Regions from separate parts of the Mesorhizobium sp. WSM4904 genome, predicted to be linked through region 1. Evidence: predicted binding sites of a transcription regulator. Region 1 holds the regulator's gene; the other holds the start of a gene.

Evidence for each region. The regulator PhoB, encoded in region 1, activates phosphate uptake and scavenging genes when phosphate is short. The targets are predictions, from matches to a motif close to TGTCATNNANCTGTCAT.
Region 2: QAZ47_RS02545 (DUF1045 domain-containing protein) is a predicted target of PhoB. The motif match lies at 6,135-6,151, and genes of this name have one in related genera.

The regions. Positions count from the first base shown of each region.
Region 1 is NZ_CP121354.1:1,817,369-1,832,629, forward strand. Features, by position in the region: gene QAZ47_RS08595 (response regulator) at 1-414, shown strand, start outside; gene pstS (phosphate ABC transporter substrate-binding protein PstS) at 1,065-2,123, shown strand; gene pstC (phosphate ABC transporter permease subunit PstC) at 2,190-3,176, shown strand; gene pstA (phosphate ABC transporter permease PstA) at 3,180-4,031, shown strand; gene pstB (phosphate ABC transporter ATP-binding protein PstB) at 4,028-4,831, shown strand; gene phoU (phosphate signaling complex protein PhoU) at 4,850-5,557, shown strand; gene phoB (phosphate regulon transcriptional regulator PhoB) at 5,577-6,266, shown strand; gene QAZ47_RS08630 (ROK family transcriptional regulator) at 6,569-7,810, opposite strand; gene xylF (D-xylose ABC transporter substrate-binding protein) at 8,170-9,210, shown strand; gene QAZ47_RS08640 (sugar ABC transporter permease) at 9,455-10,819, shown strand; gene QAZ47_RS08645 (ATP-binding cassette domain-containing protein) at 10,892-11,692, shown strand; gene QAZ47_RS08650 (CHASE domain-containing protein) at 11,823-13,448, shown strand; gene QAZ47_RS08655 (YMGG-like glycine zipper-containing protein) at 13,529-13,774, opposite strand; gene QAZ47_RS08660 (hypothetical protein) at 13,858-14,184, opposite strand; gene QAZ47_RS08665 (hypothetical protein) at 14,291-14,461, opposite strand; gene QAZ47_RS08670 (sensor histidine kinase) at 14,609-15,261, opposite strand, start outside.
Region 2 is NZ_CP121354.1:544,613-559,873, reverse strand. Features, by position in the region: gene iolC (5-dehydro-2-deoxygluconokinase) at 1-1,560, shown strand, start outside; gene iolD (3D-(3,5/4)-trihydroxycyclohexane-1,2-dione acylhydrolase (decyclizing)) at 1,613-3,463, shown strand; gene iolE (myo-inosose-2 dehydratase) at 3,636-4,553, shown strand; gene QAZ47_RS02555 (DUF3329 domain-containing protein) at 4,618-4,830, shown strand; gene iolB (5-deoxy-glucuronate isomerase) at 5,229-6,041, shown strand; gene QAZ47_RS02545 (DUF1045 domain-containing protein) at 6,189-6,896, shown strand; gene QAZ47_RS02540 (alpha-D-ribose 1-methylphosphonate 5-triphosphate diphosphatase) at 6,921-8,060, shown strand; gene phnN (phosphonate metabolism protein/1,5-bisphosphokinase (PRPP-forming) PhnN) at 8,057-8,683, shown strand; gene QAZ47_RS02530 (ABC transporter permease) at 8,843-9,838, opposite strand; gene QAZ47_RS02525 (sugar ABC transporter ATP-binding protein) at 9,835-11,406, opposite strand; gene QAZ47_RS02520 (sugar-binding protein) at 11,527-12,489, opposite strand; gene QAZ47_RS02515 (LacI family DNA-binding transcriptional regulator) at 13,199-14,302, shown strand; gene QAZ47_RS02510 (DUF1778 domain-containing protein) at 14,390-14,680, shown strand; gene QAZ47_RS02505 (GNAT family N-acetyltransferase) at 14,680-15,207, shown strand.

The sequences.
Region 1 (15,261 bases):
GCCGGCGTGGAGAGCGGGCTCGACATACTCGTCGCCGAGGACAACGAGGTGAACCAGCTGGTGTTCACGCAGATCCTTAGCGAGACCGGCTATCATTTCGAGATCGTCGCCAACGGCCGCAAGGCGCTCGAGGCTTTCGGCAAGCTCAACCCGCGCATGATCCTCATGGACGTGTCGATGCCGGAGATGAGCGGTCTGGAGGCGACCGCGGCCATCCGCAAGCTTGAGGAGGAGACGGGCACGCATGTGCCGATCGTCGGCGTCACCGCGCACGCGCTGAAAGGGGACCGCGAACGCTGCCTGGAAGCCGGCATGGATGATTACCTGCCGAAGCCGATCAGCCCGAAGGCGCTGCTCGAGAAGCTCGAAAGATGGCTCGGTCCAGGCGCCGAGGTCCGTCGCAGCGCCGGCTAGATCGGTTCATCGTTTCACGGAAACGCCGAACCGCTCTAACTCTTTGTTTTTACGCAATTCCGGGCGGAGAACCGCTCACACTTTTCCTGGAATTGGTCTGGAAGCAAATCAAGGAAAATGCGCGGCGGCTGGAGCTTTTTTCTACCCGGTCGACCGCCGGCGCGCTTCCGCCAGCGGGCCGTCTGATCGCTTGACGCGGACGTATGGTGTGATCGCACCATACCAAAGCGGAGGCCAAGCCAAGACAATGCTCCTTGTCGATTCCGCCCCTCGGTTACGGGCGGGAGCAGCGACCGCCGGCAAGGAACAGCGTCGACTCTACCCCAACGGACCTGTTTTCGGCGATGGCTATGCCATGATCCGCTCTGGCATTCGAGCAACGCGCTCTCGTCCGGATTTTATTTCCCGGCGGCCGATATTTCGGCCGCCGGGATATTTTTTAATCAAAAGTCAGACAAGTTACTGATTCCGGCGGCAAACTCCGGCTGGTCCGCGAAGGCCGCCGCGGGCCTCTCCAGACATCCCTGTTCGGACGTTACGCGGCTGACACGAAACTGTCATCCAACTGTAATAATCGAGGGCTATTGCGCTCACCGGGCGCCGTCAGAAGGCGGTGCCAAGAGACCATATTCCGAACAGGAGCAGGCCACATGAGACATTTCATCCGCTCGGCGGCCGTTGCGATTGCAATGGCTACGGCGTCCACGCTCACCCTGTCCGCCGCTTGGGCCGCGGACATCTCGGGTGCCGGCGCCACCTTCCCCTATCCGATCTATGCCAAGTGGGCCGACGCCTACAAAAAGGAAACCGGCATCGGGCTCAACTATCAGTCGATCGGTTCCGGCGGCGGCATCAAGCAGATCAAAGCCAAGACCGTGACCTTCGGCGCTTCCGATGCGCCGCTCGGCGGCGACGATCTCAAGTCGACCGGCCTTGCACAGTTCCCGATGGTGATGGGCGGCATCGTTCCGGTCGTCAACCTCGAAGGCGTCAAGCCGGGCGAGTTGGTTCTGGATGGCCCGACGCTGGCCGACATCTTCATGGGCAAGATCACCAACTGGAACGACGCGGCGATCAAGAAGCTCAACCCCAAGATCAAGCTGCCCGACCAAGCGATCGCGGTCGTCCACCGTTCCGACGGCTCGGGCACCACGTTCAACTTCACATACTATCTCGGCGACGTGAGCGCGGACTGGAAGGCAAAGGTCGGTGTCGACAAGGCAGTTGAGTGGCCGGTGGGCATCGGCGCCAAGGGCAATGAAGGCGTTGCCAACAACGTCTCGCAGACCGGCGGTGCCATCGGCTATGTCGAATACGCCTATGCCAAGCAGAACAAGCTCACCTATGCCGACATGGTCAACAAGGACGGCAAGAAGGTCGCGCCGACCGGGAAGGCGTTCTCGGCCGCCGCGGCCAACGCCGACTGGAGCTCGCAGCCAGGCTATGGCGTCATCCTCGCCAACCAGCCGGGCGCGGAGTCGTGGCCGATGACCGCAGCGACCTGGATCCTCGTCTATCAGAAGCCCGACGATGCGGCGGCCACGACCGAAGCGCTCAAGTTCTTCGCCTGGTCTTATGCCAAGGGCGACAAGATGGCCGCCGAGCTCGACTACGTTCCGATGCCCGACAAGGTCGTGAAGAGCGTCGAGGAAATGTGGGGCAAGGACATCGTCGACAGCAACGGCAAGCCGCTCTATTCCGGCATGTAATTCCTACGGAATGAGGAGGGCGCTTCCGGCGCCCTCCTGTCTACCTTTTGAAATGCGAGGGGCTCGATGAGTGCCGTTTCCGAAGCCGTGACATCGTCTGCCATGCGGACCAGAGAAGCGACGGTGCGCCGCTTCGCCTTCACCGACATGGTCTTCCGGGCGGCCACGCGCGCTTCCGCCATTCTCGTGCTGGTCATTCTTGGCGGCGTCGCGATCTCGCTGTTCGCCGGCTCGTGGGAGGCGCTGTCGAAGTTCGGCTTCTCCTTCCTGACGACGGAGGCGTGGAACCCGGTCACCGAGAATTTCGGCGCCCTTGCACCCATCTATGGCACCATCGTCACCTCGGCCATCGCCATCATCATCGCCGTTCCGATCGGCATCGGCATTGCCGTCTTCCTGACCGAGCTCTGTCCGCGCCCGCTCAGGCGCCCGATCGGCATCGCGGTCGAGCTGCTCGCCGGCATTCCCTCGATCATCTACGGCATCTGGGGCCTGTTCGTGTTCGCGCCGTTCCTGCAGACGACGATACAGCCCTTCATCATCGACATTTTTCACGGCATACCGGGGCTCTCCAGCCTGTTTGCCGGTCCGCCCTACGGTATCGGCCTGCTGACGTCGTCGCTCATCCTCGCCATCATGGTGCTGCCGTTCATCACCTCGATCACCAAGGACGTGTTCGACACGGTGCCGGCGGTGCTGAAGGAATCGGCCTACGGAATCGGCTGCACGACCTGGGAAGTGACCCGGCGCGTGACCATTCCCTACACCCGCGTCGGCATCATGGGCGGCGTCATGCTCGGCCTCGGCCGCGCGCTCGGCGAGACGATGGCGGTCACCTTCGTCATCGGCAACGCGCACCGCATCAGCGCCTCGCTGTTCGCGCCGGGCACGACGATCTCGGCCACCATCGCCAACGAATTCACCGAGGCGGACGGCGAGCTTTATACGTCGTCGCTGGTGGCGCTCGGCCTGATCCTGTTCATCATCACCTTCATCATCCTCGCGCTCGCACGCTACATGCTGTTGCGCATCGATAGCCGCACGGGAGCCTGACCGATGTCGACCGCCGCATCGCTCCACCAAAGCCGCAAGCGCAAGAATGCCGTGATGATGGCGCTATGCGTCGTCGCGGCGGGCATTGGCCTCGCCTGGCTGGCGCTGATCCTTGGAGCGCTGGCCTACAAGGGGCTCTCCGGCGTCTCGCTGGCGGTGTTCACGGAAATGACGCCGCCGCCCGGCGACGCCGGCGGCCTGCTCAACGCCATCTATGGCAGCATCATCATGACCATCATCGGCATCGTCGTTGGCACGCCCATCGGCGTGCTCGCCGGGACCTATATGGCGGAGTACGGGCGCTTCTCGCGGCTCACCACGGTGGTGCGTTTCATCAACGACATCCTCTTGTCGGCGCCGTCGATCATCGTCGGCCTGTTCGTCTATGAGCTGATGGTGCGGCCGATGGGCCATTTCTCGGCGATAGCCGGCGCCGTCGCGCTGTCGATCCTGGTGATCCCCGTCGTGGTGCGCACCACCGAAGACATGCTCAACCTTGTGCCCAACGCTTTGCGCGAAGCCGGCACCGCCATCGGCGCGCCGCGCTGGGTGGTGATCCGCTCGGTCGCCTATCGCGCGGCGCTTTCCGGCATCGTCACCGGCATATTGCTGGCGATCGCCCGCATCTCCGGCGAGACGGCGCCGCTGCTCTTCACCGCTCTCAACAACCAGTTCTGGTCGAGCAATCTCAACGCGCCGATGGCCAGCCTGCCGGTGACCATCTTCCAATTTGCGCTCAGCCCCTATGAGGAATGGCAGCAACTGGCCTGGACGGGCGCACTCATAATAACCCTGACGGTTCTCGGGCTGAGCATCTTCGCCCGCAGCCTTACCGGACGCAGAGAGGACAGATGAAACCGATGTTGTCCACCGACCTTAACGTAGCCGACACGGCCGTCGAGAAGGCCAAGATCGAGGTCAAGAACCTCAACTTCTACTATGGCCAGTCGAAGGCGCTGAAGGACATCAACCTGTCGCTGCCCGAGCGCAGCGTCACCGCTTTCATCGGGCCGTCGGGCTGCGGGAAATCGACTCTGCTGCGCGTGCTGAACCGCATCTACGAGCTCTACCCGAAGCAGAGCGCGGAAGGCCAGGTGCTGCTCGACGGCAAGAACATCCTCGACCGCTCGCAGGACCTCAACCTGCTCAGGACCAAGATCGGCATGGTGTTCCAGAAGCCGACGCCGTTCCCGATGTCGATCTACGAGAACATCGCCTTCGGCGTCAGGCTGTACGAGAAGATCAGCAAGGCCGAGATGGACAACCGCGTCGAGTCGGCGCTGAAGCGCGCGGCGCTCTGGGGCGAGGTCAAGGACAAGCTCAACGCCAGCGGCCAGAGCCTTTCCGGCGGCCAGCAGCAGCGGCTTTGCATCGCCCGCACCGTGGCGGTGAAGCCGGAGGTCATCCTGCTCGACGAGCCGGCCTCGGCGCTCGACCCGCTGTCGACCGCCAAGATCGAAGAGCTGATCGACGAGCTGCAGGCCGACTACACGATCGTGATCGTCACCCACAACATGCAGCAGGCAGCGCGCGTGTCGCGGCAGACGGCGTTCATGTATCTCGGCGAGCTGGTCGAGTTCGACCGGACGGAGAAGATCTTCACCTCGCCTCGCGAGAAGCGCACGCAGGACTATATCACCGGCCGCTTCGGCTGAGTTTCATACGAGGACATAATCATGGCCCATACGGTCGCTTCCTTCGACGAGGATCTGAGGCAGATCAGCCAGCTTATCCGTGACATGGGCGATCTCGCCGGCTCGATGGTCGGCGCGTCGACCAAGGCCCTGCTCAATTCCGACAACGCGCTGGCGCAGCGCGTGGTCTCCGACGACGCCATCATGGACGCGCGCCAGCGCGAGCTCGACGATCGCGCCATCACCTTGATCGCCAAGCGCCAGCCGATGGCCGACGACCTGCGCAGCGTGGTCGGCGCGATCCGCATGGCTGGCGACCTCGAGCGCATCGGCGATCTCGCCAAGAACATCGCCAAGCGCGTCGGCTCCGTCGGCGTCAGCGCCGCGCCGCGCGACCTGTCGCACTCGATCGACTCGATGGCGCAGCTGGTGCTGATCCAGGTCCAGGGCGTGATCGAGGAGTACACGGCGGGCGACGCCACGGCGCTCGCCAAGCTCCGGAACGACGACGAGCGCATCGACGTCAAATACACCTCCGTCTTCCGCGAGCTCCTGACCTACATGATGGAGGATCCGCGCAACATCACGGCCTGCACGCATCTCCTGTTCTGCGCCAAGAATCTGGAGCGCATCGGCGACCACGTCACCAACATCGCCGAGAATGCCTATTATGTGCTGACCGGCACCCAATTGCCCGCGAACCGTCCGAAGCAGGACGAGACGGCGATGTCGGCGCCGGCGGCCTGACAACGAAGGTACCTGCTAAATGATCGCGCCACGCATCATGGTGGTGGAGGACGAGGAGCCGCTGGGGGTGCTGCTCCGCTATAACCTCGAATCCGAAGGCTATCAGGTCGAGGTGGTCACCCGCGGCGACGAGGCCGAGATCCGCCTGCAGGAGAACGTGCCCGATCTCCTAGTGCTCGACTGGATGGTGCCGGCGGTTTCCGGCATCGAGCTTTGCCGCCGCCTCAGGATGCGGCCCGAGACCGAACGGCTGCCGATCATCATGCTGACGGCGCGCGGCGAGGAAAGCGACAGGGTGCGCGGCCTCTCGACGGGCGCCGACGACTATCTGGTCAAGCCGTTCTCGACGCCGGAATTCATGGCCAGGGTCAAGGCGCTGTTGCGCCGCGCCAAGCCGGAGGTGCTTTCCAGCGTGCTCAAGGTCGGCGACATCGTGCTCGACCGCGAATCGCACCGCGTCTACCGCAAGAAGAGCGAGATCAGGCTCGGTCCGACCGAGTTCCGGCTGCTCGAGTTCATGATGCGGCATCCCGGCCGGGTGTTCTCGCGCAGCCAGTTGCTCGACAATGTCTGGGGCGAGACGATCTATATCGACGAGCGCACGGTCGACGTGCATGTCGGGCGCCTGCGCAAGGCGGTCAACAACGGCCGCATGCCCGATGTCATCCGCACCATCCGCGGCGCGGGATACGCAATCCGCGAGGATTAGGCGCACCGTTCGTGGAATTGACGCGTCCGCTACCGGATCGCATGCGTTGGTGAGTAGCTGAGACGCTCGTGCTTCGTCATCCACGGGCGGAGCAAGGAGCGAAGCGACGCGGCGCAGACCCGAGGATCCATTCCGTGACGTCGACGCGGCACTGCGGTGCAGAATTCTGCTCCGCTGCGCATTTCGATCAAGGTGACGGCATGGATTCCAGGGTCTTCGCGACGGAGCTTCGCTCCTGCTCCGCCCTGGAATGACGAAAGCTCAAAAGGCCTTCGCTAATCTCCGGCGATTCGGAAAGCCGCTCAGGCCACATTCTTCCCGGCGCCTGCCCTTGCCTGGACGCCCGGGGCGAAAATCTCCTGGTCGACGAAGGTCAGTGCGCGCATGGCGCAGCCTTCGCGGATCAGCGGCAGTTCGTTCGGCTCGGTGTCGAAGGAGATCGATTCCGAGTGCTGGCCACCGGCGGTCTGGGCGATGGCCTCGCGCAGCGACGGCTCGATCAGGTCGAAAGCGGCGGCGCTGACGCCGACCATGGCAACCGGCGCCGGGTCTATCAGCGCGAACAGGCTGCCGAGGCTGAAGCCCAACGCCTCGCCCGCCCGCCGGTATGCCTCGCGCTCCGGGCCGTCCTTCTCCCGCGCCTTGGCGGCAAGCGCCCGCATGTCGGCGTCGCCGACGTCGACCGGCTCGGCGTCCTCGCTCATCTTCATGGCGCTGCGCCAGATGGCGTAGTTCCCGGCATACGCCTCGACGCAGCCGCGGCGTCCGCAACGGCAGAGCGCGCCGCCTGGACGATGGATCATGTGGCCGAACTCGCCGCCGGAAGAATGCGTGCCGGTGAAAAGCTCGCCCTTCAGCACCAGGCCCATGCCGATGCCGTGCGACAGCAGGATAGCAATGAAGTTGTCGCGATAGCGGTTGGGGTCGCGCCATTGCAGCGCCACCGCCATCATGTTGCAGTCGTTCTCCATGGTGGCCGTGATGCCGAATTCCTTTTCCAGGATGTCGGCGAAAGGGATGTCGGTCAAAGGCGTGATCGGCGACCACAGCATTGCCCGCGCATGGGAATCGGTGATGCCCTGGATGCCCATGGCGATGCGGGCGACGCTGCGGACATCGAGGTCAGGGTCTTCCAGCCGGCGCCGGACGATCGCCACGCATTCGCCGATCAGCTCGTCGCGCGGCATGGTCAGCGTATCGAGGCGCCGCTGCTCCTCGGCGATGACCTGCCCGGCATAGTCGATGACGGCGACGGAAAGGAAATTCAGCGACAGCACCACCGTCACCACCGCAGCCGCCTCGGGATTGAGGGCGAGGCCGACCTGCGGCCGGCCGCGCTTCAGCGATGCCGCCTCGCTCGGTTTGCTCTCGGCCAGGATGCCTTCCTGGATCAGGTCCGAGGAAATTGCCGAAATGGTCGAGTGGCTGAGCCCGGTGGTCGCGGCGATCTCCGTACGCGACGGCTGGCCGGCGCGGCGCACGGCCGAGAGCACCATGGCGCGGTTGCGCCGGCGCAGGTCGTCGTGGCGGATTCCGACCGACATTTTTCTCCTCCCGGTCAGCGCGGCCTCTTGATAATGCATGGGCCGTCGGCGACGCGCCAGATCGGTTCGGTTGCGGATACACCACCGAACCCGCTCTAGATTTTGTTTCATTCAGTTCCGACGGCAGCGGCTCCGCGCTTCCTGTGCAACTGTTTTCAGGATAGTGGCAGAAGCGGCCAGAGCTGTCATTATTTATTGCGGGTCTCGAAAAAAAGTTCGTGGCACCTCAAAAACCATCAGAATCGCAGTTGACAGTGCTTCGGCGTTGGATCAGTGTTTTTTCGAGGCTCGAAAAAAAGCCTCTGTTACCGGCCTTCGGGCCAGTCTGGGTCGCGCCGCAAGGGCGCAGGGAGGAAATCATGAAGAGATTCGCAACCGCCATGCTGGCGGGTGTCGCCATGTCGTTGACGCTGGCGTCGGTCGCAGAGGCGAAGGACAAGGTGATCGGCGTTTCGTGGTCGAATTTCCAGGAAGAGCGCTGGAAGACCGACGAAGCGGCGATGAAGAAGGCGATCGAGGCGGCCGGCGACAAATACATTTCGGCCGACGCGCAGTCCAATCCGGGCAAGCAGCTGACCGACGTCGAAAGCCTGATCTCGCAGGGCGCAAACGCGCTGATCATCCTGGCGCAGGATGCCTCGGCGATCGGCCCGGCGGTGCAGAAGGCGCTCGACGAGGGCATTCCGGTCGTCGGCTACGATCGCCTGATCGAGAACAAGGACGTGTTCTACCTGACCTTCGACAACAAGGAAGTCGGGCGCATGCAGGCCCGCGAGGTGTTCAAGGCCAAGCCTGAAGGCAACTACGTCTTCATCAAGGGCTCGGGTGCCGATCCGAATGCGGATTTCCTGTTCGCGGGCTCGATGGAAGTGCTGAAGGAAGCCATCGACAGCGGCAAGATCAAGAATGTCGGAGAGGCCTATACGGACGGCTGGCTGCCCGCCAATGCGCAGAAGAACATGGAACAGTTCCTGACCGCCAACGACAACAAGGTTGATGCTGTCGTGGCGGCCAATGACGGTACTGCCGGCGGCGTCGTCGCGGCGCTGACGGCGCAAGGCCTGGCCGGCACCGTTCCGGTCTCGGGCCAGGACGGCGACCACGCGGCGCTCAACCGCATCGCCCTCGGCACGCAGACCGTGTCGGTGTGGAAGGACGCCCGCGAGCTCGGCAAGAACGCCGCCGAGATCGCCTCGCAGCTCGCCGACGGCAAGAAGATGGCCGACATCGCCGGCGCCCAGGACTTCACCACGCCTGGCGGCAACACCGTCAAGTCGCTGTTCCTGACCCCGATCGCCATCACCAAGGACAATCTCAACGTCGTCATCGACGCAGGCTGGATCAAGAAGGACGAAGTCTGCGCCGGCGTCGCGGCTGGCGCGGTCGCAGTCTGCAATTGATCCGGCCGACGTTTATTCAAATCCTGACGCCGCGGCCCAAAGCCGCGGCGTTTCTCAAAAAAGGGCTTCCTGCTTCAAATGATACGGGAAAGCCGGTGGAGCGGTTCATCGTCTGGCAGAATCGTCGAACCGCCCCAGCCATTTGTTTCCAAGCAATTCCGGACGGATTACACACTTTTCCTGGAGTTGCCCTAGCATTTGTGGTCCGGCATCCGAGTCAGAGGGCAGCCGGTGGGAGGAGATCATGACCGATACGACCTCTGAGACGGCGGCCAACCCGGCGGCGGATCGCGCACGTGCTTCCGAACTCAGCGCGATCGGCCGTTTCCTCAAGGCGACCGAACTCGACACCCGCATGCTCGGCATGGTCGGCGCCCTGCTGATCATCTGGATCGGCCTGCACGTCATTTCGAGCCTGCGGCTCGGCGTCAATCCGCTCGATTTCGACAGCCGCACGTTCCTTACGCCGCGCAATCTGTGGAACCTGTCGGTGCAGACCTCGGCCGTGGCGATCATGGCGTCCGGCATGGTGCTGGTCATCGTCATGCGCAACATCGACCTCTCCGTCGGCTCGGCCGAGGGGCTGATCGGCATGGTCATGGGCTTTGCCCAGGTGCATTTCCTGGTGCGGATGGTCGGGCTCGAGCTCGGCAATCCGTGGATCTGGGTGCTGGCGCTGGCCATCGGCCTGGCGCTCGGCCTGCTGATCGGGGCCTTCCAGGGCTTCGTCATCGCCTATCTCGAGGTGCCGGCCTTCATCGTGACGCTGGGCGGGCTGCTGGTGTGGCGCGGCGCCGCCTGGTGGGTCACCAGCGGCCAGACGGTCGCGCCGCTCGACGCCACCTACCAGCTGATGGGCGGCGGGCCGGCCGGCTCGATCGGCGCCAGATGGAGCTGGGTGGTGGGCGTCGTCGCCTGCCTGGCGGTGGTGTTTGCGCTTTTCCACGGCCGGGTGCAGCGCAAGCGCTTCCGTTTCCCGCTGCGGCCGATCTGGGCCGAGACGCTGCTCGGCGCGGTCGCCTGCGCGATCATCATGGGCGCGGTGTGGCTGGCCAATTCCTATCCCTGGCCGGTCGGCATCGTGAACCGATACGCCGCCGCCAACAACATCACCGTTCCAGAAGGCGGGTTGTTCATCGCCCACGGCATCGCCATTCCGGTGCTGATGGCGGTCGCGGTCGGCCTGATCATGACCTTCATCACCAAGCGCACCCGCTTCGGCCGTTATGTCTTCGCCATCGGCGGCAATCCGGAAGCGGCGAACCTTGCCGGCATCAACACCCGCTGGATCACCATGAAGGTGTTCATGATCATGGGCGTGCTGGCAACGATCGCGGCGGCGATCTCGTCGGCCAGGCAGAATTCGTCGACCAATGCGCTGGGCACCCTGGACGAGCTCCTGGTCATCGCCGCGGCGGTGATCGGCGGCACCTCGCTTGCCGGCGGCTCGGGAACCGTGCTCGGCGCCATGCTCGGCGCGCTTTTGATGCAGTCGCTGCAGTCCGGCATGGTGCTGCTCGGCGTCGACTCGCCGCTGCAAAGCATCGTCGTCGGCGCCGTGCTGGTCGTCGCGGTCTGGCTCGACACCATCTACCGCAAGCGCGTCTGAGCATGATCCCGCAAAGTGGAAACCGGTTTGCGGAAATGATCATGCTCAAAGGTTACTACTAGGGAGGAGACCATGGCAGACAAGAATGCTTCCGCCGGCGTCCCGCTGGTCGACATGCGCAACATCTCGATCGCCTTCGGCGGCATCCGCGCCGTCGACGACGCCTCCATCGATCTCTTCCCCGGCGAAGTGGTGGCGCTGCTTGGCCACAACGGCGCGGGCAAGTCGACGCTGATCAAGATCCTGTCCGGCGCCTACAAGCGCGATGCCGGGCAGATCTTCGTCAACGGCGAAGACGCATCGATCTCCAATCCGCGCGATGCCAAGAGATACGGCATCGAGACGATCTACCAGACGCTGGCGCTTGCCGACAATGTCGATGCCGCCGCCAATCTTTTCCTCGGCCGCGAGCTGATGACCGCCTGGGGCACGCTCGACGACGTCGCCATGGAGGCCGAGGCGCGCAAGGTGATGGGCCGGCTCAATCCGCGCTTCCAGCGCTTCAAGGAGCCGGTGATCAAGCTGTCCGGCGGGCAGAGGCAGTCGGTGGCGATCGCCCGCGCGATCCTGTTCAACGCCCGCATCCTGATCATGGACGAGCCGACAGCCGCGCTTGGTCCCCAGGAGACGGCCCAGGTCGGCGAACTGGTGCGGCAGCTCAAGGCGGACGGCATCGGCATCTTCCTGATCAGCCACGACATCCATGACGTGTTCGATCTGGCAGACAGGGTCTGCGTGATGAAGAACGGCCAGGTCGTCGGCACGGCGCGCACCGGCGACGTGACCCAGGACGAGGTGCTCGGCATGATCATTTTGGGCAAGTGCCCGCCGGGCGCCATTCCGGGTCCCGGAGCGCTGAAGATCGCGGCCTAAGACAATAAGTTAGCTGGCTAATTTACGTTTAGGTGATGTGCCAGCGGCCGTGATGGATTGGCTTCGCCATTGTGTTGGCGCGGAGACTTGCCCATAAAGGTGGTCAACCATCGAGGGGCCGCATCCTGCGTTGAAAAAGCTCTTTCCGATCGTCGCTTTCATCGCCGTCGCACTGATCAGCCTGACGATGGCGGGGTTCGCCTATTTCGCGACCCAGGAGGCGGCGCGCATCAAGTTCGAGGGAACGGCCGACGACGCGCTCAACCGCATCGAGAGCCGCATCGACCTGCACCTGTCGCTGCTGCGCTCGACGCAGGCGCTGTTCGACGCCCGCAACGGCGACATCACGCGCGGCGAGTTCAACGCCTTCTTCACCGCACTCGACATCGACGACAATTTCGCCGGCCTGCGCGGCATCGGCTTCCTGAAGCTGGTCAAGACCGGCGACGAGGCAGCGGTCGAGCGCGACATCCTGCGCGATCACGGTTCGGCGCATCCTGTCTATCCGGCCACCAGCGAGCAGCAATGGCGAACGCCGATCGTGCTTTTCGAGCCGCTCGATACGTCCAACCAGTCGGCCATCGGCTTCGACATGTTCAGCGAGCCGGCGCGGCGGACGGCGATCGAGAAGGCCATGGCCGACGACCAGCAGCATGCGAGCGGGCTTATCCAACTCGGCCAGGGCGTTGGCGCGAAGCAGACCTTTCCGGGTTTCCTGGTCTTCGTGCGGCTGAACGTGGAAACGGCGCCGGACGTGATCAATGCCAGCCGGTCCTCGACCGCGGGCTTTCTCTATGCCGCCTTCCGCTCGCGCGACTTGTTCCAGGTGGCGCTCAGCAAGGCGCCGCTGCTGCCGGTCAATGTCGAGATCTATGACGGCAAGCCTAATGCCGACAATCTCTTGTTCCGGTCGGAAGCGCCGCCGGCCGAGTCCCTGGGTGCGAAGCTTGTGGCGCGGCGGAATGTCGTCGTCGCCGGCCGACCCTGGACCGTCCTGTTTAGGCCGACGAGCGCTTTCTCGCTGCCTTCGTCGCGCGCCATTCCGGTGATGCTCGGGCTGTTCGGCCTGCTGCTTGCCGGGGCGATCGCCCTGGTGGCCCGCTATCAGGAGCGTGCCTATGAGGCGAAGTCGCTGCTGCATGAGGCGACGGAGAAGAGCCTGCTGGAGAAGGACCTGATCCTGCAGGAGATGAAGCATCGCATCAAGAATTCGATCACCAGGGTTTTGGCGATCGCGCGGCAGACGGCATCCCAGGCCACCGACGTGAAGGAATTCTCCGCATCTTTCTCGGCCCGTCTGCAGGCGATGGCTGCTTCGCAGGACATGCTGACACGCTCGCGCTGGCAGAAGGCGGATCTTGGCGACCTGCTGCGCATCGAGCTCGGGCAGGTGTTCGGCAAGGAGCTACCGGCAGGCATCTTGTCTGGGCCGGAGGTGCTGCTTGACGAGACGACCACGCAGGCGCTCGGTTTGACCTTCCACGAGCTTGCCACCAATGCGCTCAAATATGGCGAGGCAGGCAGCTCGGTTGGCGCCTTGAAAGTCGAGTGGTTGGTCGAAGGGCGCGGCCGCGAACGGACGCTGGTGCTCAACTGGCGGGAGGCAGGACAAAAACAGCTGGAAGAGCCGGCAAAAACCGGTTTCGGCACCAAGCTGATCGATCTCAACGTCACGCGCGAACTGCGCGGCACGATCAAGCGCGATTTTCAGGCCGACGGGCTGAAGGTGGAAATAAGGATTCCGCTGACGAGTTGAACGGCGCCGCTATGCCAGCGGGCGGCCATGTCCCCAGGCAAAGAAATGGAGGCCGGCAGACCGGCCTCCAGATCAAAATTTTAGTTGCAGCGGGCGGTGTAGATCCGGCCGCGATGATCGCGATACTGACAATAACCGTTGCGCAGGTTGCGGACCAGGAGGCCCGATCCGGCGCCGACAGCCGCGCCGATCAGCGCGCCCTTGCCGCCGCCTACCAAGCCGCCGACACCGGCGCCGATCAGACCGCCGCCGACCACATCCTGCTCGGTCGTGGTGCAGCCGCTGACAGCGACCACGGCAACCATGGCAATGATCATCTTCCGCATAAAATTGCTCCTCACTTTTGTCCTCACTTTCGGCAGTGCCAGCCGCCATTTAGCACGAAAAAAAGGGCTTTGCCTGCACGATCTTACTGTTGATTAAGATAGTCTTTTTCAGGGCGCGCGCCGTTCGACGCGACAAGCCTGCCGGAGACTTCCAGCGACGCCTCGAGCGAACCGTCGGGGCGCACGGTCCAGACGATCTGGTCGTAGTCGTCCTCCAGCGCCGGGTCGACGACGAGGCACTCGCCGACGACATGTCGTGCCTGACCCCGGACGTCAGCGAGCGCGAAGGGCCGTTCGGCGGTGCAAGCCTCAAAGGTCTCGAAGACGCTGACCGGGACAGTCAGCTCGCGGCATTCGGTCATGGCGTCCGAGCAGCCGATGACGAGGAGCAAAGCGGCGATGTGTTCCACGGGTGAACCCTCTCCGCGGCAAAGAACGATTCTCGCCGCTCAAAAGTTCCTGCCGCCGCCATGCCGCGAGCCCTTGCCGACTAAAGCGCGACCGGGAACTGCCGGATCAGGTCAGCTGCCACGCTGCCGCCAGCACCAGGGCAGCAAGGAGCGCGACGGGACCGAGACGAAGCGAAAGATAGGAGGAACGGGGCAAGGGCGGCGTCTCGGCGTGCTGGAAGCTGCTCATCGAGACGCGCGCGGCCTGCTCCAACCTGTTCATGTCGGAAACCATCATTCAGTCCTCCCAAATCGCGTGCCAAATCGTGTGCCAAATCGCGTGATTGGGCGCGGCTGGAGCTTTCGGTGCGGTTTTAGCCAGGAACACAGAATCGGGCCTTATGGTGAACAGCCGGTTAAGTCGGCGAATGTTCGTGTGTGGCGGTCAATCCGTCTCGAAATTGCCGTGCGGGATCGTCAGGCGATATTCGAGCCGACCCTCATCGATCTCGAGGATGGCGGAGCCGCCGAGCGACGTCGGCACGACGCGTTCCAGAGCGACGCTGCCAAAGCGCTTTTCGTTGCGCCTGCCGGCGCCGATCCTTTCCGTCCACATCAGCAAAAGGTCGGCCGAAGTTCCGCCGCCGGGCGCGATTTTGGCGCTTACCTCGACATGGCCGTCAGGCTGCGACAGGGCGCCGTAACTTACCGAATTCACGGCCAGCTCATGCATGGCCAGCCCGATATGCAAGGCGGCGTTTGGGTTGAGGTAAGGGTTTTCGCCATCGAAACGCAGACTGCGGCGGGGGTCGGCGCTGTAGCGGCCGACCTGGCCGGATACGAGCTCTCGAAGCGCCGCGCCGCGCCAGTTGGAGGATGTAACCAGATCCTGGGACGAGGCGAGCGACTGAATGCGGCCGCGAAAGCGGGTCAGGAAGTCGCCAAGCGTCTCGGAGTAGCGCCCGGTCTGGGTGGCTATGCTCTGGATGATGGCCAGAAGGTTCTTCGAGCGATGGCTCACCTCACGCAGCAGCGTCTTCAGCGTCTGCTCGCGACGTTTCTGCTCCGTGGTCTCGACCATGGTGGTGACGACGCCCT
Region 2 (15,261 bases), 1.3 Mb from region 1:
GCGGAAGAAGACATAGACGAGGCTTTCATCGCGTCGGCCCGGGCCGTCGTCGTCACCGGCACGCATTTCTCCCGCCCCAATACCGATGCCGCCCAGCGCAAGGCGATCCGCCTCATGAAGGCCAAGGGCGGCAAGGTCGTCTTCGACATCGACTATCGCCCGAACCTCTGGGGGCTCGCCGGCCATGCCGAGGGTTTCGAGCGCTACGTCAAGTCCGACCGCGTCTCGGCGCAGCTGAAGACGGTGCTGCCCGATTGCGATCTCATCGTCGGCACCGAGGAGGAGATCATGATCGCCTCCGGCGCCGACGATTGCCTGAGCGCGCTGAAGACGATCCGCTCTCTGTCGCCCGCCACCATCGTCTTGAAGCGCGGCGCCAAGGGCTGCATCGTCTATGATGGGCCGATCAGCGACGATCTCGAGGACGGCATCGTCGGCAAGGGCTTTCCGATCGAAATCTACAACGTGCTCGGCGCCGGCGACGCCTTCATGTCGGGCTTCCTGCGCGGCTGGCTCGGCGGCGAAAGCTTTGCCACGGCGGCGACCTGGGCCAATGCCTGCGGCGCCTTTGCCGTGTCGCGCCTGCTTTGCGCGCCGGAATATCCGACCTTCGAGGAATTGCAGTTCTTCTTGAAGCACGGCAGCCAGCATCTGGCGCTGCGCAAGGACGAGGCGATCAACCACATCCATTGGGCCACTACGCGGCGGCGCGATATCCCTTCGCTGATGGCGCTCGCTTGCGATCACCGCGTCCAGCTGGAAGACGTCGCGGCAAAAGTCGGCGCCGACGCCTCGCGCATCCCGGATTTCAAGGTGCTGACCGTCAAGGCGGCGGCCAAGGTGGCAGCCGGGCGCGACGGCTACGGCATGCTGATCGACGAGAAATATGGCCGCGACGCCATGTTCGAATTCGCCCGCCATCCCTTCGCTTGGCTCGGCCGTCCGGTCGAGCTGCCGGGATCGCGGCCGCTGCGCTTCGAGTTCTCGCAGGACATCGGCTCGCAGCTCACCGAATGGCCGGTCGACCACTGCATCAAATGCCTGTGCTTCTATCACCCGGACGATCCGGAGGCGCTGAAAGTTGAGCAACAGCAGAAGCTGCGAGCCTTGTTCGAAGCCGCGCGTAAGGTCGGTCGCGAATTGCTGGTCGAGATCATTGCCGGCAAGCACGGCAAGCTGGACGACACCACCATCCCGCGCGCACTGGAGGAGCTTTACGCGCTGGGCATCAAGCCGGATTGGTGGAAGCTCGAGCCGCAGGCTTCGGCCAACGCCTGGGCGAAGATCGAACAGGTGATCGTCAAGAACGATCCGTGGTGTCGCGGCGTCGTGCTGCTGGGGCTGGAGGCGCCGCAGGACGAGCTGGTCGCGGCCTTTGCCGCCACCGCCAATGCGCCGATCGTCAAGGGATTTGCCGTCGGTCGCACCATCTTCATCAATGCCGCCGAACAATGGCTGGCAGGCAGGATGTCGAATGACGAGGCTGTCGCCGACATGGCCTCGCGCTTCGAGCAGCTGACCGAGGCATGGCTTGTCGCGCGCGGCCGTAAAGCAGCATAAGAAGACGGGCCGCATAACAAGACGGCACAAGGAAAGCCGGAGGAAACGACCAATGACAAAGACCATTCGCCTGACGATGGCGCAGGCGCTGACCCGCTTTCTCAGCCGCCAGATGACCGAGATCGACGGCAAAAAGGTGCCGATCTTTGGCGGCGTCTGGGCGATCTTCGGCCATGGCAATGTCGCCGGCGTCGGCGAGGCGCTCTATCAGCTGCGCGACGAGCTGCCGACCTTCCGCGCCCATAACGAGCAAGCGATGGCGCATGCGGCGATCGCCTATGGCAAAGCGAATTTCCGCCGCCGCTTCATGGCCGCGACCACCTCGATCGGCCCGGGCGCGCTGAACATGGTGACGGCGGCGGCGCTCGCCCACGTCAACCGGCTGCCCGTGCTTTTGCTGCCCGGCGATGTCTTCGCCAATCGCTTGCCCGACCCGGTGTTGCAGCAGGCCGAGGATTTCTCCGACGGCACGACGAGCGTCAACGACTGCTTCCGCCCCGTCTCGCGCTATTTCGACCGCATCACGCGGCCCGAGCAGATCATCCTGGCGCTGAACCGCGCCATGCAGGTGCTGACCGATCCAGCCGAATGCGGCCCGGTCACGCTTTCGCTCTGCCAGGACGTGCAGGCCGAAGCCTATGACTATCCTGAAAGCCTGTTTGCCGAGCGCGTGTGGACGCCACGCCGGCTGCGGCCGGATCGCAACGAGCTCGCGGCCGCCGTCGCGGCGCTGAAGAATGCCAAGAAGCCGCTGGTGATCGCCGGCGGCGGCGTTCTCTATTCTCGGGCCTCCAGCGAACTGGCCAAGCTGGTGCAGGGCGCCGGCATTCCGGTCTGCGAGACGCAAGGCGGCAAGTCCTCGCTCCCCGATGATCATCCGCTCAACATGGCCGCCGTCGGCGTCACCGGCACCTCCGCCGCCAACCGGCTGGCGGAAGAGGCGGATGTCGTTCTTGCCGTCGGCACCAGGCTGCAGGATTTCACCACCGGGTCCTGGGCGCTGTTCAAGAATGCCGGCCGCACCATCATCGGCTTGAACACGCAAGGTTTCGACGCCGGCAAGCATTGGGCGCTGCCGCTGGTCGCAGACGCGGCCGAAGGGTTGGCCGAGCTCAGCGCCGCGCTGAAGGGCTGGAAGGCACCGACCGCCTGGACCGACAACGCCCTGAAGGGCAAGACGGAATGGCGGGCAGCGGCCGCCAAGGTGACGGCTTCGACCAATGCCGCCTATCCTTCCGATGCGCAGGTGATCGGCGCCGTACAGCGCGCGATGGGCTCGGGCGTCACCTTGTTGCATGCCGCCGGCGGGTTGCCGGGCGAACTGCACAAGCTTTGGCAGGCGGGAACGCCGGGCTCCTATCATGCCGAATACGGCTTCTCGACCATGGGCTACGAGATCGCCGGCGGCCTCGGCGTCAAGATGGCGAAGCCTGATCAGGAGGTCGTCGTAATGGTCGGCGACGGCTCCTATCTGATGCTCAACTCCGAGATCGCCACCTCGGTGATGCTCGGCTTGAAGCTCACCATCGTGCTGCTCGACAACCGCGGCTATGGCTGCATCAACCGGCTGCAGATGGCGACCGGCGGCGCCAACTTCAACAATCTGCTCAAGGACGCCCGCCACGAGGTGATGCCCGATGTCGACTTCGCGGCTCATGCCGCAAGCCTCGGCGCCGTCGCCGAGAAGGTGGCGTCGATCGCCGAGCTGGAGACGGCGCTGGCCAAGGCGAAGGGCAACGACAAGACCACCGTGCTGGTCATCGACACCGATCCGCTGGTGTCGACCGAAGCCGGCGGCCACTGGTGGGATGTCGCCGTGCCGGAGGTCTCGTCGCGGCCCCAGGTCAACGCCGCGCGCAAGGCGTATGAGGAAAAAAAGCAGATGCAGAGTGCAGGTGATTGACGCTGGCGCCGCCCCTCACCCTTCCCTCTCCCCGTGAAGAACGGGGAGAGGGGGTCGCCGGCGCTGGAGCTTGTCCCTTCTCCCCGTGCTTCACGGGGAGAAGGTGCCGGCAGGCGGATGAGGGGCAGCGCCGACGAGCGAAAATGGAACGATCCGAACTTGGAGTGACGACTTGAAAGCCAAACTGGGCATGTCCCCCATCGCGTGGTGGAACGACGATCTCGTGGAATTGAGCGATGACGTGTCGCTGGAGGAGTGCCTGCGCCAGTCGCGCTCGGCCGGCTTCACCGGGATGGAGATGGGCCGCCGCTTCCCCAACGATCCGAAAGTGATGCTGCCGATCCTGAAGGACGCCGACGTCACGCTCTGCGGCGGCTGGTTTTCCGGCACGCTGGTCAATGAGGATCTGGCCAGGAACAAGGATCGTATCCAGCCGATGATCGACCTGTTCAAGGCGGTGAGCGCGCCCTGCATCGTCTATGGCGAGGTCGGCCGCTCCATCCAGGGCGACCGCTCCAAGCCTTTGGCCACCAAGCCGAAGCTCTCCGACGACGAGATGAAGGCCTATGGCCGCCGCGTCACCGAATTCGGCGAATGGTGCGCCGACCAGGGCATGCCGCTCTCCTACCACCACCACATGGCGGCGGTGGTCGAGACCGAGCCGGAGCTCGACGCCTTCATGCGCAATTCCGGCGAAGGCATTCCGCTTTTGCTCGATGCCGGCCATCTTGCCTTTGCCGGCGGCGATGTGCTGCGCGCCATCGACAACCACCACAAGCGCATCAACCACGTGCATGTGAAGGATGTGCGCATGGGCGTGATCGACGGGCTCGACCGCACCAAGCAGTCCTTCCTCGATGCCGTGGCGCTTGGCGCCTTTACCGTGCCCGGCGACGGCTCGCTCGATTTCGGCGCCATCGTGCAGAAGTTCGCCGACTACGGCTACGAAGGCTGGTTCGTGGTCGAGGCCGAGCAGGATCCGAAGAAGAACCCGCCGCTGAAGATGGCTCAGGTCGGCCACAAGGAGCTGATGCGGGTGATGACGGCCGCCGGCTATACGGTGGAGACGCAAGGCTTCCCGGCGGCCTAGACGGTGGATTTGCCACGGCGCGCGGTTTATCCGTTGCGCTTTGGGCAAATCCTGGATTGGCACTATGAAAGACTATGAGCACCCCTTCTTCCGGCCGCTGTGGCGACGCATCGCCGTCGTCGCCGTCTGTCTGGTCTGGTCGGTGATCGAGTTCGCCTCCGGTACGCCGTTCTGGGGCGTCATCGCGCTCGGCTTCGCCGGCTACGCGGTGTGGCAGTTCTTCTACCTTTACAAGCCGGTCGAGGAGGACAAGCCCCCCGCCGAGCCGAAGGATTGAAGCGGTCGATGGACTGGAGGTTCTTTTGTATTGGATGTTGCGTGGGTGACGGAGGCTGCGTGGGTGACGGTTCGTTTGCGTTGGCGATTGGCCGGAACGCCCCTCGCTTCGTCATCCTAGGGCGGAGCGAGGAGCGTGGCGACGCAGCGCAGACCCTAGGATCCATGCCATGACTTTGAAGTGTTGCAACGGTGCAGAATTCTGCTCCGGTGGCATTCCACGTCCGAGGTGACGGCATGGATCCTAGGGTCTCCGCGGCGGAGCTTCGCTCCTGCTTCGCCCTAGGATGACGAAGTTGAGAGGGATGCGGCCAATCTCCGAGGTTCGCGATCGAACAGTGAATCCTGGCTGCGGGCGGATTTGAAAGTCAAAGCGTCGAGGAATTAGGAGAGACAAAAATGTCGAAACTGCTCGTCAAGGCCGACAAGGGCCACGGCCACGTCGCTCACGTCACCCCGCAAAGCGCCGGCTGGACTTATGTCGGTTTCGATCTGCATCGGCTGCGGCCAGGCGAGACCGCGTCCGGCAAGACGGGCGAGCGCGAAGTCTGCCTGGTTTTCGTCACCGGCAAGGGCAAGGTCTCGGCCGGCGGCAAGGAGCTCGGCCTGCTCGGCGAGCGCATGTCGCCGTTCGAAGGCAAGCCCTGGTCGGTCTATGTGCCGCAAGGCTCCGACTGGTCGGTGATCGCCGACACCGACCTGGAGCTCGCCGTCTGCTCGGCGCCGGGTCTCGGCGGCGGCCTGCCGGCCCGTGTCATCTCGCCCGACGATCTCGGCCAGGAGGTGCGCGGCAAGGGCACCAACACGCGCTACGTCACCAACATCCTGCCCGAGGGCAAGCCGGCCGACTCGCTGCTGGTGGTCGAGGTCATCACACCCGGCGGCCATACCTCCAGCTATCCGCCGCACAAGCACGACCGGGACAATCTCCCAGCGGAATCCTATCTGGAGGAGACCTATTATCACCGCCTCAACCCGCCGCAGGGCTTCGCTTTCCAGCGCGTCTACACCGATGCCGACAGGAACGGCGTGCGCGACCTGGACGAGGCGATGGCGATCGAGGACGGCGATGTCGTGCTGGTGCCCAGGGGCTACCACCCCTGCGCGGCCTGCCACGGCTATGATCTCTATTATCTCAACGTCATGGCCGGCCCGAAGCGGACGTGGAAATTCCACAACGCGGCCGAGCACGAGTGGCTGATGAAGGCCTGAGATTTTTCATCGCGCTCAACCTGTTGGTCCAGTTCGAGAAAATCGTCGGCTAAGGACTGTCGGGGGCTGTCTGCCTTCGAAAACCCATGAAAGCTTCGTCAATCCGTCATGGAAATCACCTATGGCGGGGTCTGACGAGGTTCTTTCATGCGCTACGCCATCTATTTCACCCCACGGCAGGACGAGCCGCTGGCGCGCATCGCCGCCAATTGGCTTGGACGCGACCCCTTCGGCGCGGCGACGCGGCCGGTCGAGGCCGTGGCCGACCTGTCGGCGGCGGAAGTTGCCTTCCACACGGCTTCGGCCAGGCGCTACGGCTTCCATGCGACGCTGAAGGCGCCGTTTCGGCTGGCGCCGAACGAGACCGAAACCTCGCTGCGCGCGGCGCTCGACGATTTCGCCGAGGCGACGCCGCCGGTCGTCATTCCGCGTCTCGTCGTCGGTCAGATCGACGGCTTTTTCGCCCTGGTGCCGGAAGCGCCGTTCGATCCTCTCAACAGCTTCGCCGGCGAGGTTGTGCGCGCTTTCGACCGTTTCCGCGCGCCGCTGACCGAAGCCGAGATCGAGCGCCGCAGCCCCGACTCGCTGAAGCCGGACGAGTTCCGCAACCTCTGCCAGTGGGGCTATCCTTACGTTTTCGAGACGTTCCGCTTCCACATGACGCTGTCCGGCCGCGTCGGGCCACAGGAAAGCCCGCGTCTTCGTGCAGCAATCGACAGTCTGTTCGCGGACGTGCTGCAGCACCCGGTGCCGGTGGACGCGCTGACGCTTTTCGTCGAGACCGAACCGGGCGCCCCTTTCATGGTGCTCTCCCACCATGCGCTTGGCCGCCGCCCGGCCAGAAAAACCGCCTGATACCGAGACTAAGGATCGCCTGAGATGACCGCCGAAACCGTCCTCACCAATGCCCGCATCGTGCTGCCCGACGAGATCGTCGAGGGCTCGCTGCTGCTGCGCGATGGCCAGATCGCCGCGATCGAGCCGGGCGCCGCCCGCGCCGGCGAGGACATGGGCGGCGACTACATCATCCCGGGTCTCGTCGAGCTGCACACCGACCATCTCGAAGGCCACTACGCGCCGCGCCCGAAAGTGCGCTGGAACCCGATCGCTGCCGTGCTCGCCCATGACGCCCAGGTGGCGACCGCCGGCATCACCACCGTGCTCGATGCTCTGCGCGTCGGCATGGACGAGGACGCCGACCTGAAGTCCGACGACGTCCGCAGCCTCGCCGACGCGATCGAGGATAGCGTCAGGCAGGATCGGCTACGGGCCGACCATTTCATCCATCTGCGCTGCGAGGTCTCGGCGCCGGACTGCCTCGAGGCCTTCGCCAATTTCGAGACCGACGACAGGGTCAAGCTCGCCTCGCTGATGGACCATGCGCCGGGCCAGCGCCAGTTCGTCAATCTCGAGACCTATGCCTATTACTACCAGCGCAAGCTGAAGCTGACCGACCGCGACTTCCAGAAATTCTGCGAGAAGCGGATGGCGGAATCGGCCAGGAATTCCGGCCCGAACCGCGTCTTCATCTCCGCCGCCTGCCACGAGCGCGGCATCGTCCTCGCCAGCCATGACGATGCGACGGCCGGCCATGTCGACGAGGCGATTGCGCAGGGCGTGCGCGTTGCCGAGTTCCCGACCACCGAGGAGGCGGCAAGAGCCTCTAAGGCGGCCGGCCTCGGCGTGCTGATGGGTGCCCCCAATGTCATGCGCGGTTCCTCGCATTCCGGCAATGTGTCGGCGCGCGCGCTTGCCGGCGACGGTTTGCTCGACATCCTGTCGTCCGACTACATCCCCTTCAGCCTGATCCAGTCGGCCTTCTTCCTCGGCGATGTCGTCGAGGGCATCTCGCTGCCGCAGGCGGTCGCCATGGTTTCGAAGAACCCGGCCGACGCGGTTGGCCTCGCCGATCGTGGCGTCATCGAGCCCGGCCGCCGCGCCGACCTGGTGCGCGTGCGCGTCGACGAGCATGTGCCGGTGGTGCGCACCGTGTGGCGCCAGGGCAGGCGTGTCGCATGATGGTTTCGGCGTCGATCGAGCGCGAGCTCACCGAAATGCTTCCCATCCGCAACGGCGTCTTCGTCGCGGTCGTCGGCCCGAGCGGTGCCGGCAAGGATACGGTGATCGGCTACGCCAAGACGCGCTTCGCCGACGAGACGCGGCTGGAATTCGTGCGCCGCGTCATCACCCGGCCGAGCGATTCCGCGAGCGAGGACCACGACACGCTGGCCGATGCCGCCTTCGCCGAGGCGGAGGCCGACGGCGCCTTCGCCATCTGCTGGGACGCGCATGGCCTGCGCTATGGCCTGCCGGCCGACGTCGACTGGGCGGTAGCCAACGGTCATGTGGCCGTGGCGAATGTCTCTCGCGCCGTCATCCCGGCGCTGCGCGAGCGCTATGCCAATCTGGCCGTGGTCGAGATTACCGCCTCGCCGGAAATCCTCGCCGAACGGCTGGCGGCGCGCGGCCGCGAATCGCGCGGCGAGGTGCTCGCCCGCCTGGCGCGCAGCACGAGCGTGACGCTGTCCGGCCCGGACGTCACCTCGATCGACAATAGCGGGGCGAAAGAGATCGCCGGCGAGCGCTTCGCCGAGGTGCTACGCAAGGCAATGGCGTTCTCGGACCTTTCGGACATGATCTAGCGCCTTTCCTTCTCCCCTTGTGGGAGAAGGTGGCCTCGCGAAGCGAGGTCGGATGAGGGGTGTTCCAGCGGAGTGAGACGCTGGCGTTCCTTGGAACACCCCTCATCCGTCGCCTTCGGCGACACCTTCTCCCACAAGGGGAGAAGGTAAAAGGTAGCGCTACTCCGCCGGCGCGCCGGCGACGTTCCGGCGCGTCGCCTCCATCATCCGGCGCCGGGCGCGGAACACGCCCCATTGCTGGTCGACCAGCACGCCGATCAGGATCACGCCGCCCATCACCGCGAAGTTGAGCGAGGAAGGGATGCCGAGCAGGTTGACCAGGTTCTGCAATTCCTGCAGCAGCACGGTGCCGAGGATGACGCCCACCAGCGAGCCCTCGCCGCCGCGCAGCGAGAAGCCGCCGAGCACTGCGGCGGCAATGGCGTAGAGCTCGTAGAACTGGCCATGGCTCGCCGGCGAGATCGAGCGCGTATACATGGCGAAATAGATCGCCGACAGCGCCGTCAGCACGCCGCAGATGACATAGGCCGCGATCACGACGCGGCCGGTGCGGATGCCCGAATATTTCGCCGCTTCCTCGTTCTTGCCGATGGCGTAGAGATAGCGCCCGAACACCGAGCGGTGCAGCACCACCCACATGACGACGGCGATCACGATCAGCGCGATGAAGGAGTTCGGCAGCCCGCCGGAACGGCCGGCGGTGAGGAATTCCAGATCCGGGAAATTCTGGCCGAACGCGAAGCCGGCCGTGCCGTCGGCGGTGTAGAAGCGGGCGACGCCGCGGTAGATCAGCAGGCCGCAAAGCGTCACCACGAAAGGCTGCATCTTGAGCCGCGTGATCAGCCAGCCATGCACGAAGCCGATGATGGCGCCGAGCAGGATGATCAGCACGAAGGCCAGCGGCCAGTCCATCTCGCGCACGGCGATGAAGTCGATGAACAGCGTGCCGAGCAGGGCGATCAGCGAACCGACCGAAAGCTCGATGCCGCCGGTGATGATGACAAAGGCCTGGCCGATCGAAAGGATGCCGAACAGCGCGACCAGGTTCGAGGTGTTGGCCAGATTGATCGTCGACAGGAAGCGCGGGTTGATGGCGGTCACCACCGCGCCGACCACCAGGATCAGCACCAGCAGCCCGAGATCTTTCTTGCTCATTGCGCTCCTCCAGCGGCATGCGCCAGCCTTGGCTTCTTGCCCACAGCCAGCAAAAGCACGTTCTCCTGGCTGAAATCGTCCCGGTCGAGAATGCCGGAGATCTGCCCCTCATGCATGACCGCGATGCGGTCCGAGACGCCGATCACCTCTTCCATGTCGCTGGAGATCATCAGCACCGCGACGCCGGCGTCCGCGAGCGACCGCATCAGCCCGTAGATTTCCGCCTTGGCGCCGATGTCGATGCCGCGCGTCGGCTCATCGAGGATCATCACCTTCGGGTTCATCGCCAGCCATTTGGCCAAAACCACTTTCTGCTGGTTGCCGCCCGAAAGCGTGCCGGTGCGGGTCAGGACAGACGGCGCCTTGATGCCGAGATCCTTCTTCTGCTTCTCGGCGGTGGCGAGCTCGGCGCTGGCCGAGACCAGCGAGCGCTTCGCATGCGCCGGCAGATTGGGCAGCGAAATGTTCTGCGCGATCGAGAGGTCGAGCAGGATGCCGGTCAGCTTGCGGTCCTCCGGCACGAGGAAGATGCCGCTCGCCACCGCATCGGCGGCCGATCCGACATTGAGCGCCTTGCCGTCCAGCGCGACGCTGCCGCCGAGCCGCTCGTCGATGCCGAACAGCACGCGCGCCAGCTCCGTTCGGCCGGAACCGACCAGCCCCGCAAGGCCGAGGATTTCGCCGCGCCTCAGCTCCAGGCTGACCGGGTGGTCCGGATAGGCGCTGGTGCGCACCGCGCTTGCCGAGAGCGCGACGCCGCCCGGAGCGCGCCCCGCTTCGGCGGCCTTCTCGCGCTCCTTCAGCATGCGCCCGATCATCAGCTTGACCATCTGGTCGTGGTTGATCTCGCTCTTCGGCAGCGTGCCGGCCAGCATGCCGTCGCGCAGCACCACGACGCGGTCGGCGACGCGCTCGACCTCGTGCAGGCGGTGCGAGATGAAGATGACGCTGATGCCTTCCGCCCGCAGCCCCTTGATGACGTCGAGCAGCTTTTCGGTCTCGGCGATCGGCAGGCTGGAGGTCGGCTCGTCGAGGATCACCAGCCGCGCCTTGATCGACAGCGCCTTGGCGATCTCGACCATCTGCTGCTGGGCCAGCGACAGCGAGGCGACCGGCGTGTCGGCTGAGAAATTGGCGCCGACGCGCTTCAACAGCGGCGCCACCATCTCGCGCAGCCCGGCGCGGTCGACCAGCCTCAGCGGCCCGGCCTTCAGCGGCTCGCGGCCGAAGAAGATGTTGGCGGCGACGTCCAGGTTTTCGAAGAGGTTGAGCTCCTGATGCACGAAGGCGATGCCGGAGCCGATGCTGGCTTCCACGGTCAAGCCGTCATGCGCGACGCCGTCGACGGTGACGGTGCCGCTGTCAGGCCGCGTCACGCCGCCGAGGATCTTCATCAACGTGGATTTGCCGGCGCCGTTCTCGCCGACCAGGCCGATCACCTCGCCCGGCCTGACTTCCATGGAGAACCCGTCCAGCGCCACGACGCCCGGATAGGTCTTGCGCACGGCCTCGAGGCTCAGGAACGGAGCGGTTGTCGATTGAGCGAAGGATGTCTCGGAGTAATTCATCACGCCACAATTCATGGCACTTGGCAGCACCCGATGGGCTACAGACTGACGGGCCTTGGCAGGCCCGTCAATACGGACGCCGGCTCAAGACGAACTCGAGCCGGCGCAACTGTGCATCGATTACTTGCCGGCCATCGCCTTCAGGTTGGCGGCATAGGCGTCGACATCGTCCTTGCCGATGATCTTCGTCGGCACGATGATCAGGCCATTGGCCGGGATGCCCGACTTGTCGCCCTTGAGGTAGGAAGCCATCAGCTTCATGCCTTGATAGGCCCATTCGAAGGGCTGCTGCACGACGGTCGCGGCGACGGTGCCTTCCTTGACGCCGCCCAGCGTGATCGGATCGTCGTCGAAGCCGACGACGGTGATCTGGCCGAGCTTGCCGGCGTCGCGCAGCGCTTCATAGATGCGCGGCGTGTTGTAGGAGTAGAAGCCGACCATGCAGGTGATGTCGGGGCTGGCGACCAGCGCGTCCTCGACATTCTTCTTGGCGCGCGCCTGGTCGATGTCGTCGCCGCGGACGTCGACCAGCTCGATCTTGCTGCCGGCGAGCCCGTCCTTCATGCCCTGGATGCGCTCCTTGGCGTTGTCGGCGCCGAGCAGGCCGACGAAGCCCAGGCACTTGCCGCCGTCCGGCATCGCCTTCTTGGCGATCTCGGCCGCCTGCTTGCCGGCATCGACATTGGACGAGCCGATATAGGCGACGCGCTTGGTCTGCGGGGCGTCGCTGTCGGTGGTGAACAGCGCCGTCTCGGACGCGATCTTGTTCAGCCCGTCGGTCGAGGTCTTGGGGTCGACCGCCGACACCATGATGCCCTTGACACCGGCCGTCACCAGATCGTCCATCAGGCGCTGCTGGATGGCGACAGACGACTGCTCCGGATATTTGAGCTCGAGATTGTAGTCGGGCAATTCGCCCTGCGCCTTCTTAACGCCGGCTTCCGCCGCCTTCCAGAAGTCTGACGCGCCGTTGACGACGAAGGCCAGCGTAGGCTTGTCGTCGGCGCGCACGGCTGCGCTCGCCGTCAGGCCGATAGCCAAGGCTGCCGCGGCCACGGATGCGTTACGTATCATGGATTTCATGGTTCAACCTCCCTTTTGAAACTCATCGCTGATGTCTCGGCTGCGGCCTGGACGCCCTCCTCCTCAAGGGGCTTGCCCAAGGTCTGGCAACTTTAGAACGGCGCCTCTCCAGCCGCGACCAAGACACTAGACACAGATTTCGCGTTCGTAAATAGTCCGATTTGTCTGACATTTTCGTGAGAGCAAGGCAGCCCTCTTCCGGCGGTCAGCCGATCATCCGACACGCGCTCCTCCCACTTTGCCGCTGCCGGCCGGGAGCCTTCCGGTCCGATCGCGGCGAGTTGACAGTAAAACGCTTACGGCTATTAGTAAAGACTATTAGTATGCCATCAGGAGGCACCGGCCGCGGAGGAGATCGTCGGCTGGGCGCTCAGCGAGAAGAGGAGAGCGGCGGCGGAAACGCTCCGCCGCTAGAGCAATTCCAGGAAAAGTGTGTGACGGTTTTCCGTGCGGAATTGCGTCAAAACAAAGAGATAGAGCGGTTCGCCGTTTCCGTAAAACGGGGAAACGCTCCAATGCGGGTATGCGCGGAAAATAGCCGGGGCATCCGATGTCGAACGCCTATTTTTCGTTGACAGGCGGCGCAGCTGGCGAGGAAGATGGCGTATTGATAATAGTTATAAATCACGCGCATTTCCGATAAATGCGCTGACCTCGATCATCTTGCCGCTATCGCTTTGACAGCCGGCAGGATTTTGGGAAACGAACCATGAGCGAACCGACGGAACTGCGCGATCCTCCGGAGACGTCCAGGCGACGCACCGCCAAGCCCAAGGGTCGCGTCACCATGACCGACATAGCAAGGGCCGCCGGCTGCTCGCAGGCGACGGTTTCCTTCGTGCTCAACAATTCGCCGGGCATCAGGCTGTCGCAGCAGACGCGCGACCGGGTGATCGAGGCGGCGAGAGCGCTTGGCTACTCGCCGCCGGTCTTTTCGGCGCTCCGCCCGCCCGTCGCGCCCTTCGAGGGGCTGGACGGCGTCATCGGCTTCGCAGTCGACCAGCTTGCCACCAGCCCCGAGGCAGTGGTCGCCATCGAGGGCGCGCGCCAGGCTTCGTGGAATGCCGGCAATGTGCTCCTGGTGGCGCAGACCATGGGCGATGCCGTGATGGAGCCGCGCGCCATTTCAGCGCTCACCCGGCGAGGCATCTCGGCGCTGATCTACATGACCATCTTCACCCGCGAGATCACGGCGCCCGAGTTTCTTTACAGTCTCGACATCCCGGTCATCCTGCTCAACTGCTACACCGCCGACTATGCCTTCCCGGCCGTGGTGCCTTCCGAAATCGCCGGCGGCCAGAGCTCTACCCGGCACCTGATCAGCCACGGCCACCGGCGCATCGCCACCATCACCGGCGAGCCCTGGATGCAGGCGGCGCAGGATAGGCTGAAAGGCTATCGCCGCGCTTTAGCCACCGCCGACATCCCTTTCGATCCGGAGCTGGTGGTCGAGGGCGACTGGTCGGCCAGCGCCGGCTATGCCGCGACGGTGAAGCTGCTTGCGCTCGAGGACCGCCCGACCGCCATCTTCTGCCAGAACGATCGCACGGCGATCGGTTGCTACGAAGCGCTGAAGGAAGCCGGCCTGCATATCCCGCAGGACATTTCGGTGGTCGGCTACGACGACGAGGAGATTGCCCGCCACCTTTTCCCGCCGCTGACGACGTCGATCCTGCCGCATCTGGCGATGGGCCAATGGGCGATCGAGCAGCTGGAGACCCCGCCGACGCCCGGCCACGGCCGCTACCCGATCACCAAGCTGGAATGCCCGCTGGTGGAGCGGGAGAGCGTGGCGAGCGTGAAGACAGGATGAGCGATCCCAGCCTGCTGGCCGCTCTGCGTTGTATTGACATTGTCGTGACAATAGCTAGATATCCGATCCTGAACAGGAGGATTTTCGATGGCGCGGTCCACTCGCGACGCAGCGCGCAAGGATGATGTGATTCAGATCCGCGCCTCAGCGGGGATGAAGGCTGTTCTTAGCCGCGCCGCGAGCTTGCGCGGGCAGAAACTGTCGGAGTTCATGCTCGACAGCGCCCGCAAACAGGCGGAGGAGACCATTCTCGATCAGCGCGCCTTCTTTCTCGACGCCGATGCGCATGAGAAATTTCTCGATCTGCTCGACACGCCCAGCAAACCGTCCGAGGAACTTCGCGCGCGGATGACGCGCAAGCCGGCCTGGGAGCGCTGATGCCCGCTGGGCAACTGCAAGTCCGCCCTCCGGAACGGCTGACCGTCGGCCACGACGTTTCCGAATTTCGCAACGGCAAGCATCCATCCCTCGACGACTGGCTGCGCAATCGCGCCTTGGCCGGCGAGGGCCTGTCAGCCCGAACCTATGTCGTCTGTGACGCGGACGCGAACGATCGCGTCGTCGGCTATTACGCGATCTCGACGGCGATGGAGGAGCGGGTTGCGCTGCCAAGCGCACGGCTGCGGCACGGCATGCCCGAGCAAATCCCTTTGCTGCTGATCGGCCGTCTGGCCGTCGATCAGGCGTTCCAGGGAGTAGGCTTAGGCAGCGACCTGCTTTCGGATGCGCTGCGGCGCTGTCTAGCGGTCTCGGACATTGCCGGGGTTCGTGCCGTGGTGACGCATGCGATCGACGATGAAGCGATGGGTTTTTATCAACGGCACGGCTTCATTGGGTCTCCGCTTGGCGAGCGGGTGATGCTGATGCCGATAGAGACGGTGCAGGCGCTGCTTTCGAAAGCTTGAGGCTGATGCATAGATTGGCCACCGTGAAATTGCCCACACAGGCGCCGGCACGCA